DNA from 4 places in the Serratia sp. Ae19-1 genome. Region 4 is predicted to be linked to each of the others. Evidence: predicted binding sites of a transcription regulator. Region 4 holds the regulator's gene; each other region holds the start of a gene.
What was found. The regulator PhoB, encoded in region 4, activates phosphate uptake and scavenging genes when phosphate is short. The targets are predictions, from matches to a motif close to CTGTCATAAAACTGNCNNAT.
Positions count from the first base shown of each region.

Region 1: the regulator PhoB is predicted to act here: its motif matches at 1,891-1,910, upstream of glpT (glycerol-3-phosphate transporter).
Region 2: the regulator PhoB is predicted to act here: its motif matches at 1,919-1,938, upstream of ugpB (sn-glycerol-3-phosphate ABC transporter substrate-binding protein UgpB).
Region 3: the regulator PhoB is predicted to act here: its motif matches at 2,448-2,467, upstream of AAIE04_RS08735 (MIP/aquaporin family protein).

Region 1 is NZ_JBCHWD010000002.1:392,180-396,390, reverse strand. It holds gene glpQ (glycerophosphodiester phosphodiesterase) at 1-299, opposite strand, end outside; gene glpT (glycerol-3-phosphate transporter) at 382-1,737, opposite strand; gene glpA (anaerobic glycerol-3-phosphate dehydrogenase subunit A) at 2,102-3,751, shown strand; gene glpB (glycerol-3-phosphate dehydrogenase subunit GlpB) at 3,741-4,211, shown strand, end outside.
Region 2 is NZ_JBCHWD010000002.1:362,433-366,643, reverse strand. It holds gene livF (high-affinity branched-chain amino acid ABC transporter ATP-binding protein LivF) at 1-612, shown strand, start outside; gene AAIE04_RS07085 (aminotransferase-like domain-containing protein) at 657-1,844, shown strand; gene ugpB (sn-glycerol-3-phosphate ABC transporter substrate-binding protein UgpB) at 2,157-3,476, shown strand; gene ugpA (sn-glycerol-3-phosphate ABC transporter permease UgpA) at 3,555-4,211, shown strand, end outside.
Region 3 is NZ_JBCHWD010000002.1:713,830-718,040, reverse strand. It holds gene hslU (ATP-dependent protease ATPase subunit HslU) at 1-240, shown strand, start outside; gene AAIE04_RS08750 (1,4-dihydroxy-2-naphthoate polyprenyltransferase) at 337-1,254, shown strand; gene rraA (ribonuclease E activity regulator RraA) at 1,330-1,815, shown strand; gene zapB (septal ring assembly protein ZapB) at 1,876-2,115, opposite strand; gene AAIE04_RS08735 (MIP/aquaporin family protein) at 2,639-3,484, shown strand; gene glpK (glycerol kinase GlpK) at 3,527-4,211, shown strand, end outside.
Region 4 is NZ_JBCHWD010000001.1:122,498-126,708, forward strand. It holds gene sbcC (exonuclease subunit SbcC) at 1-630, opposite strand, end outside; gene sbcD (exonuclease subunit SbcD) at 627-1,859, opposite strand; gene phoB (phosphate response regulator transcription factor PhoB) at 2,075-2,764, shown strand; gene phoR (phosphate regulon sensor histidine kinase PhoR) at 2,789-4,105, shown strand; gene AAIE04_RS00670 (PstS family phosphate ABC transporter substrate-binding protein) at 4,120-4,211, shown strand, end outside.

The sequences.
Region 1 (4,211 bases), on a different contig from region 4:
GCGTAGTAGCGGCCGTCTTTACGCGCGCGATCCGGGAAGCGTTCGGCGACGTCGGTGACGCGATCGAGGTAGTGGTCGTGCAGCACCACCAGCTCGTTGTCTTTGGTCATCACCAGGTCTTGCTCGAGGTAATCGGCGCCCTGCGCATAGGCCATCGCCTTCGCCGGCAGGGTGTGTTCCGGCAGGTAGCCGCTGGCGCCGCGGTGGGCGATCACCACTTTGTCCGCCGCCTGCGCGGTGCTGACCATTGAGGTGGCGAGAATGATTCCTGTCAGCAGGGCTTTGACTTGAGTCCGCATTCCGTTTTCTCCGTGTTGTTGGGGGCAGGGTAGTAAAAAGGCCGCAGGGCGGCCTTTAAATCATGCAAAAGTCGTGTGACGGTTAGCCGCGCTTGCCGGCAGCAATTTCCGCGTGGTGTTTCTTCTCGTTCAGCATGGTCAGCAGCAGCAGGATAACCGCCAGCACGCCGCCGCCGATCATCACCATAAAGCCGCCGTCCCAACCGAAGAAGTCCACGGTGTAACCGACGATGGCGCTGGCCGCAACCGAGCCGCCCAGGTAGCCGAACAGGCCGGTGAAGCCTGCGGCGGTGCCGGCGGCTTTCTTCGGCGCCAGCTCCAGCGCATGCAGGCCGATCAGCATGACCGGGCCGTAGATCAGGAAGCCGATGACCAGCATACAGATCATGTCCACGGTCGGGTTGCCGGCCGGGTTCATCCAGAACACCACGGTGGCGATGGTCACCAGCGTCATGAAGAACACGCCGGTGGCGCCGCGGTTGCCTTTGAACACCTTGTCCGACATCCAGCCGCACAGCAGAGTGCCCGGAATACCGGCGTACTCATACAGGAAGTAGGCCCAGGAAGACTTGTCCAGCGCGAAGTGCTTCACTTCTTTCAGGTAGGTCGGCGACCAGTCCAGAATGCCGTAACGCAGCAGGTAGACGAACACGTTGGCGACCGCGATGTACCACAGCAGCTTGTTCGGCAGGATGTACTGCATGAAGATCTGCTTGGCGGTCAGCTCTTCTTCGTCTTTTTCGCTGTAGTCGTCCGGATAGTCGTTTTTGTACTCTTCAATCGGCGGCAGGCCGCAGGATTGCGGGGTGTCGCGCATCAGGGCGAAGGCGATCAGGGCCACCAGGATGGCGCCGAAGGCCGGCATGTACAGCGCCGCGTGCCAGTCATTGAACCAGGCCATACCCAGCAGGAACAGCAGCGGCGGCAGGCCGCCACCCACGTTGTGGGCGCAGTTCCAGATGGAAACGATGCCGCCGCGTTCTTTCTGCGACCACCAGTGCACCATGGTGCGGCCGCACGGCGGCCAACCCATGCCCTGGAACCAGCCGCACAGGAACAGCAGGACGAACATGATGGCGATGCTGGAGGTTGCCCACGGCACGAAGCCCATGAACAGCATTACCGCCGCCGCCAGGATCAGACCGGCTGGCAGGAATACCCGCGGGTTGGATCGGTCGGAGACCGAGCCCATGATGAATTTGGAGAAGCCGTAGGCGATGGAGATGCCCGACAGCGCGAAGCCGAGGTCACCGCGGCTGAAGCCTTGTTCGATCAGGTAAGGCATGGCCAGGGTGAAGTTCTTACGCACCAGATAGTAAGCGGCGTAACCGAAGAAGATCCCCAGGAAAATTTGCCAGCGCAGCTTACGGTAGAGCGGGTCTACCTTATCGCTCGGCACACGGGCGATGTGTGCGGCCGGCTTAAAAATACTCAACATGAGCGCCTCCGATGGCTTTATCTGTTATCACATCAATATGACCTTTTACGTTCATTTGATGATTGAGCGGATATCGAATGTGGTGTTTTTGTGTTCCATAACGAGCGCCATTGTCATCAAATACGCCTGGTGTCGCTGTGACGAATGGCGCAATTGTTACACTTTCATGAAACCACGGCGGATTTTGAGCGATTCGTTAACGTTATGAAATAGAAAAACGTCCAAAAATCGTGATTATGATCACATTGATGGTTTTTTGTGGACATTTTTATTTCGTTTCATGTTCGTTCTTGTTCCTTATCAAACAAAGACCCTAATAACCGTGGCTCAATAGGCTCATAACTACCGATCCTGAGGGAGCGAAATGAGCAGCTATTTTGACGGCGGCGAAACGGATGTGATCATCATCGGCGGCGGCGCCACCGGCGCAGGCATTGCCCGCGATTGTGCGCGGCGCGGCTTGCGCTGCATTTTGCTGGAGCGTCATGACATCGCCACCGGCGCCACCGGCCGCAACCACGGCTTGCTGCACAGCGGCGCGCGCTATGCGGTGACTGACGGCGAGTCGGCGCGCGAGTGCATCGAAGAGAACCGCATCCTGAAACGCATCGCGCATCACTGTATCGAGCGCACCGATGGGCTGTTCATCACCCTGCCGCAGGACTCGCTGGAGTATCAGCAACAGTTTATCGCCGCCTGTCGCCAGGCCGACATCGACGCCGAAGCGATCGACCCGCAGCTGGCGCTGCGGCTGGAGCCGGCGGCTAACCCCGCGCTGATCGGCGCGGTGCGCGTGCCGGACGGCACCGTCGATCCCTTCCGGCTGACCGCTGCCAACATGTTGGACGCGCGCGAACACGGCGCGCAGATCCTGACCTACCACCAGGTGGTGGGATTGTTGCGCAGCGGCGATCGGGTGACGGGCGTGCGCGTTTACGACCATCAGAGTCAGCGGCGCTATGAGCTGCACGCGCCGGTGGTGGTCAATGCCGCCGGCATCTGGGGCCAGCAGATCGCCGAATACGCCGATTTGCGCATCCGCATGTTCCCGGCCAAGGGGGCGCTGCTGATCCTCGGCCATCGCATCAACAACATGGTGATCAACCGCTGCCGCAAACCGGCGGACGCCGACATCCTGGTACCGGGCGACACCATCTCGCTGATCGGCACCACCTCGACCCATATCGACTACGACCAAATTGACAACATGCTGGTGACCCCGCAGGAGGTGGACATTCTGATCCGCGAAGGGGCGCTGCTGGCGCCCACTCTGGCGCAGACCCGCATTTTGCGCGCCTACGCCGGGGTGCGGCCGCTGGTGGCCAGCGACGACGATCCCAGCGGGCGCAACGTCAGCCGCGGCATCGTGCTGCTCGATCACGCCGCCCGCGACGGGCTGGAAGGGTTCATCACCATCACCGGCGGCAAGCTGATGACCTACCGTCTGATGGCGGAGTGGGCCACCGACAAGGTGTGCGAAAAGCTTGGGGTAAACAGCCCGTGCACCACCGCGCAGGACGCGTTGCCGGGATCCCGTCAGTCGGCGGAGGAAACGGTGCGCCGCGTAGTTTCTCTGCCCGCCAGCATTCGCGGTTCGGCGATTTACCGGCACGGCGATCGCGCCAGCCAGGTGCCGGCGGCCGATCGGCTCGACACCAGCCTGGTGTGCGAATGCGAGGCGGTGACCGCCGGGGAGGTGCGCTATGCGGTCAATTCGCTGACCGTCAATAACCTGGTGGATCTGCGCCGCCGCACCCGCGTCGGCATGGGCACCTGCCAGGGGGAACTCTGCGCCTGTCGCGCCGCCGGGCTGTTGACGCGCTTTAACGTCAGCACGCCGCAGCAGTCCATCGCGCAGCTGTCGCAGTTCCTCAACGAACGATGGAAAGGTGTTCGGCCGATCGCCTGGGGCGATGCGCTGCGCGAGAGCGAATTTACCAGCTGGGTTTATCAAGGGTTATGCGGGCTTGAGGCCCAGGCCGACAAGGGGCAGGAGGCGGATGATGCGATTTGACGTAGTGGTGATTGGCGGCGGCCTGGCGGGCCTGAGCTGCGCCATTGCCGTGGCCGAGCAGGGCAAGCGCTGCGCGGTGGTCAGTTCTGGCCAGAGCGCGCTCTACTTCTCCTCCGGTTCGCTCGATCTGTTGGCGAGATTGCCGGACGGCACGCCGGTCGAGATGCCGTTGGCGGCGTTGCCGCAGCTGGCGCAGCAGGCGCCGCAGCATCCGTATTCTCTGATTGGCCCCGGCCGGGTGGCGGCGCTGTCCGCCGCCGCGCAACGGCTGCTGGAACGCTGCGGGCTGAACCTGCAGGGTGAGGGGACCAAAAACCATCTGCGCATTACGCCGCTCGGCACGCGCCGCGCCACCTGGCTCAGCCCGCAGGCGATCCCGACGCTGCCGCTGACCGGCCAGTTGCCCTGGCGGCGCATCGCGGTGATCGGCATCGAAGGGTTCCTCGACTTCCAGCCGCAG
Region 2 (4,211 bases), on a different contig from region 4:
ACGTTAATCGGGGCCAACGGCGCCGGTAAAACCACGCTGCTCGGCACCCTGTGCGGCGAACCGCGCGCCAGCGAAGGCAGCATCATCTTCCTGGATCAGGACATCACCCAGTGGCAAACCTCGCGCATCATGCGCGAGGCGGTGGCGATCGTACCGGAAGGGCGGCGCGTCTTCTCGCGCATGACGGTGGAAGAAAACCTGGCGATGGGCGGCTTTTTCGCCGATCGCCAGCAGTATCAACAGCGCATCGAACGGGTGTTCACTCTGTTCCCGCGCCTGCTGGAGCGGCGTAACCAGCGCTCCGGCACCATGTCCGGCGGCGAGCAGCAAATGTTGGCCATCGGCCGCGCGCTGATGAGCCAGCCGAAGCTGCTGCTGCTCGACGAGCCCTCGCTAGGGCTGGCGCCGATCATCATCCAGCAGATCTTCGACATCATTCAGCAGCTGCGGGAAGAGGGCATGACCATCTTCCTGGTGGAGCAAAACGCCAATCAGGCGCTGAAATTGGCGGACCGCGGTTATGTGCTGGAAAACGGCCGCGTGGTGTTGGAAGATACGGGGGCTGCATTGTTAGCCAACGAAGCAGTGAGGTCGGCGTATCTGGGCGGTTAATCCGCCCCCCTACGAATTAAAATAATCAGGTACGAGAAGAAGAAATGAAGACAGAAGGGTTACTCGCGCAGCGCATCGTTAACGTAAAAAGTTCGGCCATCCGTGAATTGCTTAAGCACAGCAAGATGGAACACGTCATTTCGCTGGCGGGCGGCATCCCCTCTGATGCGCTGTTCGATTTCGAAGGATTGAGCATCGCCACGCAGCAGGCGATCACCGAACAGCCGAAAAGCGCGTTCCAGTATGGCTTGACCGAGGGCAGCCCGCTGCTGCGTGAGCGCATCTGCGCGCTGTGCGCCGAGCGCGGCGTCACCGCTCGCGCGGAAGAGGTGATGGTCACCGCCGGCTCTCAGCAGGCATTGGATTTGGTGATGCGCGCCATCGTCAATCCGGGCGACGTGTTCGTGGTGGAGCGCCCGACCTACCTGGCGGCGCTGCAAACGCTGGAACTGGCGGAGGCCAACATCATGTCGGTTTCGTCCGACAGCGACGGCATGGTGGTGGAAGAGTTGGCCGAGCTGCTGAAAACCCAGCGCATCAAGGGCGTGTACGTGGTGCCGAACTTCGGCAACCCCAGCGGCATCACCCTGAGCGCCGCGCGCCGCGAACTGCTGGTGAAGTTGGCCGCCGAACATAACTTCCTGATCATCGAAGACGATCCGTACGGCGAGCTGCGCTTCACCGAAGAGCGCCACCCGACGCTGCATCAGGTGTCGCAGCGGGTGCTGGGCAACACCGACCACATCATCTATACCTCGACCTTCTCCAAGATCCTGGCGCCGGGCCTGCGGTTGGGCTGGGCGATCCTGCCGCCGTTCCTGCTGCATAAAGTGGCGATCATCAAACAGGCGGCGGATCTGCACGCCAGCGCGCTGTCGCAGAGCATCGTCGAGTGCTACCTCGGTTTGGGCCGCCTGCCGGCGCAGATCGACAAGATCCGCGCCGCCTACAAACAGAAGGGCGAGATCCTGGCCGGTTTGGTGGAACAGGAACTGGGCGACTACATCACCTTCGATAAGCCGAAGGGCGGCATGTTCCTGTGGGCGCGTTTCCGCCAGCCGTTCAACGCCACCGAATGGCTGAACGCCACCCTGCAGCAGGGCGTGGTGTTCGTGCCGGGGGAATACTTCTTCTCCGACAACCCGGATCGTTCGACCTTCCGCCTGTCGTTCGCCACCGCCACCGAGCAGCAGATGCAGGAAGCGGTGGCGCGTCTGCGCCGTTCGCTGTAATCCTCGCGGCGGCGGAGCACATGCCCGCCGCCGACATCAAACCGCCATCTTCACTTCACCTTGCCGTCATGTGGCTGTCATGTAACGGTTATTTTTCTGTCATCCGAGCATGGCATGTTATCCCCCGTCATCTTTCGAGCCGCAGCGTTGTTGGCTGCCCGGCTGCCCCCCTGTCACTTAGTTAGCTAAGCTCCAGGGTGCCAGCAGGTTGCCGCCTGGCTGCAACTCGAAAGCTATAGGGGGCACTCCCTCATCAAGAATTGATTCTTTTCGCTCACGCGCTTTTACACCAGCTTTTTTCAGGAGTTAGGCATGCTCACCTACGCTATTCGCAAAACTACGCTGTGCGTCGCGTTGACCCTGGCGGTCAGCACTCAGGCACTGGCGGCGACCGAGATCCCGTTCTGGCATTCGATGGAAGGTGAACTGGGTAAGGAAGTGGATTCCCTGGCGGATCGCTTCAACCAGACGCACAGCGACGTCAAGATTGTGCCGGTTTATAAAGGCAACTACGAACAGAGCCTGGCGGCGGGCATCGCCGCTTACCGCTCCGGCAAGGCGCCGGCGATCCTGCAGGTTTACGAGGTGGGCACCGCCACCATGATGGCCAGCAAGGCCATCAAACCGGTCTACGAAGTGTTCAAAGAGGCCGGCATCAACTTCGACGAATCGGTGTTCGTGCCGACGGTAGCCGGCTATTACACCGACAACAAGAGCGGCCATCTGCTGTCGCAGCCGTTCAACAGCTCCACGCCGGTGCTGTACTACAACAAAGATGCCTTCAAGAAGGCCGGCCTGAACCCGGATCAGCCGCCGAAAACCTGGCAGGAACTGGCGGCGGATACTGCCAAGCTGCGCGCGGCCGGCATGAAATGCGGCTACGCCAGCGGCTGGCAGGGCTGGATCCAACTGGAGAACTTCAGCGCCTGGCACGGCGTGCCGTTCGCCAGTGAAAACAACGGGTTCGGCGGTACCAACGCCAAGCTGGAGTTCAACAAGCCGCTGCAGGTCAAGCATATCGAGCTGCTCGAAGCGATGAACAAGAAGGGTGATTTCACCTACTTCGGCCGCAAAGACGAATCCACCGAGAAGTTCTACAACGGCGATTGCGCCATCACCACCGCCTCTTCCGGTTCGCTGGCGGACATCAAGCACTACGCTAAATTCAACTACGGCGTCGGCATGATGCCTTACGATGCCGACGCGAAAAACGCGCCGCAGAACGCCATCATCGGCGGGGCCAGCCTGTGGGTGATGAACGGCAAAGACGCCGCCACCTACAAGGGCGTGGCCGAGTTCCTGCAGTACCTGGCGCAGCCGGAAATCGCCGCCGAATGGCACCAGAAGACCGGCTATCTGCCGATCACCACCGCGGCTTACGATCTGACCAAGCAGCAGGGCTTCTACGACAAGAACCCGGGCGCCGACGTTGCCACTCGCCAGATGCTGAACAAGCCGCCATTGCCGTTCACCAAGGGCCTGCGCCTGGGCAACATGCCGCAGATCCGCAGCGTGGTGGATGAGGAGCTGGAAGGCGTGTGGACCGGTAAGAAAACGCCTCAGCAGGCGCTGGACGCCGCCGTGCAGCGCGGTGACGTGCTGCTGCGCCGTTTCGAAGCGTCGACCAAGTAATCCTGTGTCGCGGGCCCGGTAGACCGGGCTCGCATCTTCACGCCGATCCTCCCGCACCCGATTAATGGTTTAACGTCTATGTCATCTTCCCGTCCCGGTTTCGGCTGCAGCTGGTTGCCCTATGCATTAGTGCTGCCGCAGCTGCTGATTACCGCCGTGTTCTTTTTATGGCCCGCCGGCGAGGCGCTGTGGTATTCGGTGCAGAGTCTCGATCCGTTCGGCCTGTCCAGCCAGTTTGTCGGGCTGGATAACTTTAAGCAGTTGTTCCAGGATCCTTACTACCTCGACTCGTTCTACACCACGCTGATCTTCAGCTTCCTGGTGGCGGGCATCGGGCTGGCGGTCTCGCTGTTTTTCGCCGCGCTGGTGGACTACGTGCTGCGCGGCAGCCGCCTCTACCGCACGCTGATGATCCTGCCCTACGCGGTGGCGCCGGCAGTGGCGGCGGTGCTGTGGATCTTTCTGTTCAACCCCGGTCTCGGGTTGATCACCCACTTCCTCAATGGGCTGGGCTATAACTGGAACCATGCGCAAAACAGCGGCCAGGCGATGTTCCTGGTGGTGCTGGCCTCGGTATGGCAGCAGATAAGCTATAACTTACTGTTTTTCCTCGCCGCGTTGCAGTCGATCCCGCGTTCGCTGGTGGAGGCGGCCGCCATCGACGGCGCCGGCCCGGTACGCCGCTTCTTTCATCTGGTGTTGCCGCTGATCGCACCGGTGAGTTTCTTCCTGCTG
Region 3 (4,211 bases), on a different contig from region 4:
AATATCGAGTTCACCGCCGACGGCATCCGCCGCATCGCCGAAGCCGCGTGGCAGGTCAACGAAAGCACCGAGAACATCGGCGCGCGTCGTCTGCACACCGTGCTGGAGCGTCTGATGGAAGATATTTCCTACGATGCGAGTGAAATTAATGGCCAATCCATTACAATTGATGCGGATTACGTGCGCAGTCATCTGGATGAACTGGTGGCGGATGAAGATTTGAGTCGTTTTATCCTATAATCGCTCAATCATTGTCTTGTCAGTCATCTGTGTGGGAGGCATTGCCTCCCACAATTATTTCTAACGGACACCGCAACTTACTGACAGAAGCGAAACATGAGCTCATCAACCTCCACCACTCCGATCTCCGCCTGGCTGGAAAGTCTACGCCCCCGCACCCTGCCGCTGGCCTTTGCCTCCATCGTGGTCGGCTCGGCGATCGCCGCCTGGCACGGCAGCCTGAAACCTGAAGTGGCGCTGCTGGCGCTGTTGACCGCCGGCCTGCTGCAGATCCTCTCCAACCTGGCGAACGACTACGGCGATGCGGTCAAAGGCAGCGACAAAGAAGATCGCATCGGGCCGTTGCGCGGCATGCAAAAAGGCATGATCACCCAGGCGCAGATGAAACGGGCGCTGGTGGTGACGGTGGTGCTGATCGCCCTCGCCGGCTGTTCGCTGATCGCCGTCGCCTGCGAGCAACCCAGCGACGTGGTGGGCTTCCTGGTGCTGGGCGGGCTGTCCATCGTGGCGGCCATCACCTACACCGTCGGCAACAAGCCCTACGGGTATTTGGGGCTGGGCGACATCTCGGTGTTGGTATTCTTCGGCTGGCTGAGCGTGGCCGGCACCTACTATCTGCAAACGCACACTTTCGACAGCGTCGTGATGCTGCCGGCCACCGCCTGTGGCCTGCTGGCGACGGCGGTGCTCAACATCAACAATCTGCGCGATATCGAGAGCGATCGCGAGAACGGCAAGAACACGTTGGCGGTGCGTCTCGGCCCGCACAAGGCGCGCATTTACCATGCCCTGTTGCTCGGCGGCGCGGTGCTGTGTTTCGCGCTGTTTACGCTGTTCAATCTCCACGGCCCGTGGGGTTGGCTGTTCGTGCTGGCGATCCCGCTGCTGGTGCGCCACGGCCTGCGCGTGCTGCGCGATCCGACACCGGTCGGCATGCGGCCAATGCTGGAGCACATGGTCAAGGCGGCGCTGCTGGCCAACCTGCTGTTCGCCATCGGCGTGGCGCTCAGTTAAAAACTGATGATTTTGCCAACAGGGCGAATAAAGGGATATACTGAACATTCCAGCGGCAAACAGACGTAAAATCCTATGAAATACGATACTTCCGAACTTTGCGACATCTATCATGAAGAGGTGAACGTTGTTGAACCTCTGTTCTCCAATTTTGGCGGGCGTACTTCATTTGGCGGGCAGATCACCACGGTGAAATGCTTTGAGGATAACGGCCTGTTGTTCGATCTGCTTGAAGAAAACGGCCGCGGCCGCGTGCTGTTGGTCGACGGCGGCGGTTCGGTTCGCCGGGCGCTGGTCAACGCCGAGCTGGCACGCCTGGCCGCCCAGAACGAATGGGAAGGCATCGTGGTGTACGGCGCGGTGCGTCAGGTGGACGATCTGGAAGAGCTCGACATCGGCATTCAGGCGATGGCGGCGATCCCGGCGGGAGCCGTGAGCGAAGGCGTGGGCGAAAGCGATATCCGCGTCAACTTCGGTGGCGTCACCTTCTTCTCCGGCGACCATCTGTATGCCGACAACACCGGCATCATCCTCTCCGAAGACCCGCTCGACATCGAGTGATTTTCGGTCATGAAAAAGGGCGCCTGAGGCGCCCTTTTCGTTGCTGCATGGCGTGAGGAATCAGACTTCTTCCATCTTGCCCAGCAGCGCGCGCAGGCGATCTTGCCATACGTGCTGTTCTTCTTTCAGCTGTTGGTTTTCGCGCACCAACGCTTCGTGGTTGCCGGAGGCAGCCTGAACTTCCTGCGACAGAGAGTTGTTTTTGTCTTTCAGCTCTTCAATTTCCATCTGCAACAGAGTGATGGTATCAATCGCCTGCTGTACTTTTGCTTCCAGTTTCTCAAATACTTCAAATGACATGCTTCAGTCCCCTCATGATAGCAAGGCGTACATCTATAAGTAGCGGCCGCAACGTCGGCTGCAGCGACTGCGAATATTGCATCGCGCTCAGTGACGCGCGCCGTTACGGAAGGCGCGCAGTCTCGATTCGTTAAAAACGATTGTAAGTAGCCAGTCTCCGCCTGTCTAGCAACATACCGGATCATCGCGCAGTCTGTTGCAATTTTCCTGCCCCCGCCATCAGCAAAAACTGAAAATCCCCGCCGCCGTCGCCGCGAGTTGTTAACAGCCCTCGCTAAACCACTGGTCAGATCACACTTTTATGGCTCAGAAAGAACACTAAACGACGCGAAATCGCTCAATTTTATGACGCGCCACACACATTTTGATTTCGCTATTTCTCGTTTATGTTCGTTAACGATAAATTTACATCACGTCCTTATTCAATAATTGGACGAGATGAAAAAAACTGTGCCCATAGGCCGGATGTATACCCAACTGAGCCTATAAACCAACAACCGCCGTTTTGCAGGACACCAACATTATGAGCCAAACCACCAGTCCGACATTAAAAGGCCAGTGCATCGCCGAGTTCCTCGGCACGGCGCTGCTGATCTTCTTTGGCGTAGGCTGCGTTGCCGCACTGAAACTGGCGGGCGCCAGCTTCGGCCAGTGGGAAATCAGCATCATTTGGGGCCTGGGCGTCGCCATGGCCATCTACCTGACCGCCGCCATTTCCGGCGCGCATCTCAACCCGGCGGTCACCCTCGCGCTGTGGCTGTTCGCCTGCTTCGACGGACGCAAAGTGGTGCCATACATCATTGCGCAAGTCGCCGGCGCCTTCTGCGCCGCCGCGCTGGTCTACGGGTTGTACTACAACCTGTTCTTCGACTTCGAAGCGGCTCACCATATGGTGCGCGGCAGCAACGAAAGCCTGGAACTGGCCGGCATCTTCTCAACCTACCCTAACGCGCACATCTCCGTCGGCCAGGCCTTCCTGGTGGAAACGGTGATCGCCGCCATTCTGATGTGCCTGATCCTGGCGCTGACCGACGACGGCAACGGCATTCCGCGCGGCCCGCTGGCGCCGCTGCTGATCGGTATTCTGATTGCCGTGATCGGCGCCTCCATGGGACCATTGACCGGCTTTGCGTTGAACCCGGCGCGTGACTTCGGGCCAAAACTGTTCGCCTACCTGGCCGGCTGGGGCAAAGTCGCCTTCACCGGCGCACGCGACATCCCGTACTTCCTGGTGCCGATCTTCGCGCCTATCGTCGGCTGCGGCCTGGGCGCCTTCGGTTACCGCGCGCTGATTGGCCGCCACCTGCCGTGCGACGTCTGCGTGACGGAAGAAGAGTCCGACGCCAAGGCTCAGCAGCGTAAAGCGTGATTGGTGCAGTTTTAAACGGTTAACAACAGCAGGATAATTACCATGACTGTAGAAAAAAAATACATTGTCGCACTCGACCAAGGGACCACCAGCTCACGCGCCGTCGTGCTCGATCACGACGCCAACATCGTTGCGGTATCGCAGCGCGAATTCCCGCAGATCTACCCAAAAGCCGGCTGGGTTGAGCACGACCCGATGGAGATCTGGGCGTCGCAAAGCTCGACGCTGGTAGAAGTGCTGGCGAAGGCCGACATCAGTTCCGATCAGATCGCCGGCATCGGCATCACCAACCAGCGCGAAACCACCATCGTCTGGGAAAAAGAGACCGGCAAGCCTATCTATAACGCCATCGTCTGGCAGTGCCGCCGCACCGCCGACATCTGCGAGAAGCTCAAGCGCGACGGCCTGGAAGAGTACATCCGTCACAACACCGGCCTGGTGGTTGACCCGTACTTCTCCGGCACCAAGGTGAAGTGGATCCTGGACAACGTCGAAGGCGCCCGCGAACGCGCCAAGCGCGGCGAACTGCTGTTCGGCACCGTCGACACCTGGCTGGTGTGGAAGATGACCCAAGGGCGCGTGCACGTTACCGATTACACCAACGCCTCACGCACCATGATGTTCAACATCCACGAGCTGGACTGGGACGAGCGCATGCTGGAAGTGCTGGATATCCCGCGCGCCATGCTGCCGAAAGTCCGTCCTTCCTCAGAAGTGTACGGCCAGA
Region 4 (4,211 bases):
CTCGATACCGCTGGCGCGCTGATGCAGCCCATCCAGATCGGTTTTGGCCTGTTTGTGGGATTCGAACACCTGTTCGGACAATCGCCCGTAGATTTCGGTGCCGGTCAGTTCTTCCAACAGCTCGGCGCGATCGTTGGCGTCGGCGTTGAGGAAGGCGGCGAACTGCCCCTGAGACAGCATCATCGACTTGGTGAAGCGGCCGAAGTCCAGCCCGGTGATGGCGGCGGTGATCTCCAGCTTGTCGCGCACTTTGTCCGCCAGGATCTTGCCGTCTTCGCGGCGCGCCAGTTCGACTTTCGGCGCCTGCAGGTTGCCGTCCGGCGCGTTTTTGGCGCGGCGCTGACTCCAGAAGGCGCGATAGCCGACGCCCTTGACCTCGAACTCGACTTCCGCCAACGATTCGGCGGTATGGCGGGTCATCAGTTCATTCTGGCTTGGCGTGACGTTGAGGCGCGGCGTCTGGTGGTATAGCGCCAGGCAGATGGCGTCCAGCAGGGTGGTTTTGCCCGCGCCGGTCGGGCCGGTAATGGCGAACAGACCGTTGCTGGCGAACGGCTCGGCGGTGAAGTCAATCTTCCATTCGCCCTGCAGCGAGTTGAGGTTTTTTAAGCGCAGGCTGAGGATTTTCATGGGTTGTTCTCCTCGGCGTTGTGCTGCACCGCATCGACCACCTGGCGGAACATTTGGCGCATCCGCTGTTGGCGCGTTTCGGGCAGCTCAGTCTCCTGCGCCAGGCGCCGCTCGAACACTTCATTGACGCTCAGTTCGTTGAGCGTTTCCTTATCCTGCTGTGCGATCGCCTGGCGGCGCTGTTCTTTGCTGCGCCGCAGCAGCACCACTTCCACCGGTAGCTCGTCTGCCAGCAGCTGAATGCGGCGCTGGATGTCGCTGAGGTAGTCCTGCGTCGCCACTTCGATATCCAGCCACACCGGCAGCTCACCGTCATAATCGGCAAACTGCCGCAGCTGCCGTTCGATCTCGGCCAGATCGCCTTTGATCAGCTGCATGGGCTGAAACTGCGGGATCGTTAACGCTTCCACCTGCTGCAAAGCGCCGTCGGCGAAATCGACCATAAAGACGCTTTTGGCTTTGCCCAGTTCATCGAAGCTGAGCGGGATCGGCGAGCCGCTATAGCGAATGTGCTCCGATTTGGCGACGTTCTGCGCGCGGTGGATGTGGCCCAACGCGATATAGTCGGCGGGAGGAAAGGCCTGCGCCGGAAAGGCGTCGAGGGTGCCGATATAGATGTCGCGCACCGAGTCGGAGGTGGTGACGCCGACGGTGGTCAGGTGGCCGGTGGCGACGATCGGCAGCGGCAGGCCCAATTGGTCGCGGTGCTCGCAGGCCGCCTGATACAGCGTTTGGTAATGTTCGGCGATGGCTTCCTGTAACGCCTGCTGTTTCTGCGCGCCGGATTCGCCGGCGCGGCTGGTGAGCAGATCGCGTGGCCGCAAGAACGGGATGGCGCACAGCACCGCGCCCGGCTGGCCGTCGCGCCGGTTCAGCACCAGGATCTGCTGTTCGGGGGCGCTTTGCGCGCTCGCGATCACCGTGGTGTTCAGGCAGGAGAGCAGTTCACGCGATTCGTTCAGCGTCGCCACCGAATCGTGGTTGCCGCCCAGCACCACCAGTTGGCAGCCGGTGCGCTGCAGTTCCACCACGAAGCGGTTGTACAGTTCGCGGGCGTAGCTGGGCGGCGAGCCGGTATCGAATAGATCCCCGGCGACGATCAGCGCATCCACCTGCTGCTGCTCTACCTGTTTGATCAGCCAGTTCAGAAAAGCCTGGTGCTCGGCGGCGCGGCTTTTGGTGAAAAAGTACTGGCCAAGGTGCCAGTCAGAGGTGTGGATCAGGCGCATGACACTCCCGGGTGCAAAGGTAATGGCGATGATTATAAAGGCCGCGGCGCCGGCTGTCCCGGCGCAATGGCGAGGGCAGCGGAATGATTTTTCTTTACTATGGGAAATAATCGCTATGCTTACTGCCTATAACAGCCGCTTTTTTTCATAAAAGTGTCACAAAACTGACGCATAATGGCGCCCGCAAAGTCGCTAACACATTGGCAGGATTGACGATGGCAAGACGCATACTGGTGGTGGAAGACGAAGCGCCGATCCGTGAGATGGTGTGCTTTGTGTTGGAACAGAATGGTTACCAACCGTTGGAAGCCGAGGATTATGACAGCGCCGTGACGCGCCTGTCTGAGCCGTTCCCTGATTTGGTGTTGCTCGATTGGATGCTGCCCGGCGGTTCCGGCATTCAGTTTATCAAGCATATGAAGCGCGAAGCGCTGACCCGCGATATCCCGGTGATGATGTTGACCGCGCGCGGCGAAGAGGAAGACCGGGTGCGCGGCCTGGAAGTGGGGGCGGATGATTACATCACCAAGCCGTTCTCGCCCAAGGAGCTGGTGGCACGCATCAAAGCGGTCATGCGCCGTATTTCACCGATGGCGGTGGAAGAAGTGATTGAAATGCAAGGACTGAGCCTGGATCCGTCCTCCCACCGCGTGATGGCGAACGATCAGGCGCTGGACATGGGGCCGACCGAGTTCAAGCTGCTGCACTTCTTTATGACCCACCCGGAGCGGGTTTATAGCCGCGAGCAGTTGCTTAATCACGTCTGGGGCACTAACGTTTATGTGGAAGACCGTACCGTTGACGTGCATATCCGTCGGCTCCGCAAGGCGTTAGAAACCAGTGGGCATGATAAAATGGTTCAAACCGTTCGGGGCACCGGCTACCGGTTCTCAACGCGCTACTGATCGCGCCGCGCTGGAGAATATGCCGTGTTAGAACGTCTGTCGTGGAAGAGGCTGGCTCTGGAGCTGGCTCTTTTTTGTCTGCCCGCCTTACTGCTGGGGCTGATTTTCGGTTATCTGCCCTGGTTCCTGCTGGCCTCAGCGCTGGCTGCGCTGGTGTGGAATTTCTACAACCAGCTCAAACTCTCCCATTGGCTGTGGATCGACCGCAGCATGACGCCGCCGCCCGGCCGCTGGAGCTGGGAGCCGTTGTTCTATGGCCTGTATCAGATGCAGCAGCGCAACCGCCGCCGCCGCCGCGAGCTGGCGCTGCTGATCAAGCGCTTTCGCAGCGGGGCCGAATCGCTGCCTGACGCGGTGGTGATGACCACCGTCGAAGGCAATATCTTCTGGTGCAACGGCCTGGCGCAGCATCTGCTCGGCTTCCGCTGGCCGGAAGACAACGGCCAGCACATCCTCAACCTGCTGCGTTATCCGGAGTTCAGCCACTATTTGCAACAGCAGGAGTTTTCGCGCCCGCTGACGCTGCAGTTGAACAACGAACATTACGTCGAATTCCGCGTGATGCCCTATTCCGAAGGGCAACTGCTGATGGTGGCGCGCGACGTCACCCAGATGCGCCAGCTGGAAGGGGCGCGGCGCAACTTCTTCGCCAACGTCAGCCATGAGCTGCGCACGCCGTTGACGGTGCTGCAGGGCTACCTGGAAATGATGGGCGACGAAGAGCAGGACGGCTCGCTGCGTAGCAAGGCGCTGAGCACCATGCAAGAGCAGACCCGCCGGATGGACGGGCTGGTCAAACAGCTGCTGACGCTGTCGCGCATCGAGGCGGCGCCCAATGTCGACATGAACGAACGGGTGGATATCCCGCTGATGCTGCGGGTGTTGCAGCGCGAGGCGCAATCGCTGAGCGGCGGCAATCACGAGATCGCTTTCCGGGTGAACGAACAGCTCAAAGTGTTCGGCAATGAAGACCAGTTGCGCAGCGCGGTGTCTAACCTGGTGTACAACGCGGTCAACCACACGCCGAAGGGCACCCATATCGAAGTCAGCTGGCAGCAGACGGCACATGGTGCGCAGTTCCAGGTCAGCGACAACGGGCCGGGCATCGCCGCCGAGCACCTTCCGCGCCTGACCGAGCGTTTTTATCGCGTCGACAAGGCCCGTTCGCGCCAGACCGGCGGCAGTGGGCTGGGGCTGGCGATCGTCAAACACGCGCTCAGCCATCACGACGCGCGGCTGGAGATCCTCAGCGAACCGGGGATCGGCACCCGCTTTATCTTTACCTTACCCAACCGGTTGATTGTTCCGGCCGCTTTATCAGAGAATGCGGTGAAAAATTAACGCGAGACACCGGTATGACCCGAATTACCCGAGGGCTGTTGCTTTGCCTGGCGCTGCTGGCCGGACGTGGCGCACTGGCGCAGCCCGACGGCATGCTGGCGGGCAA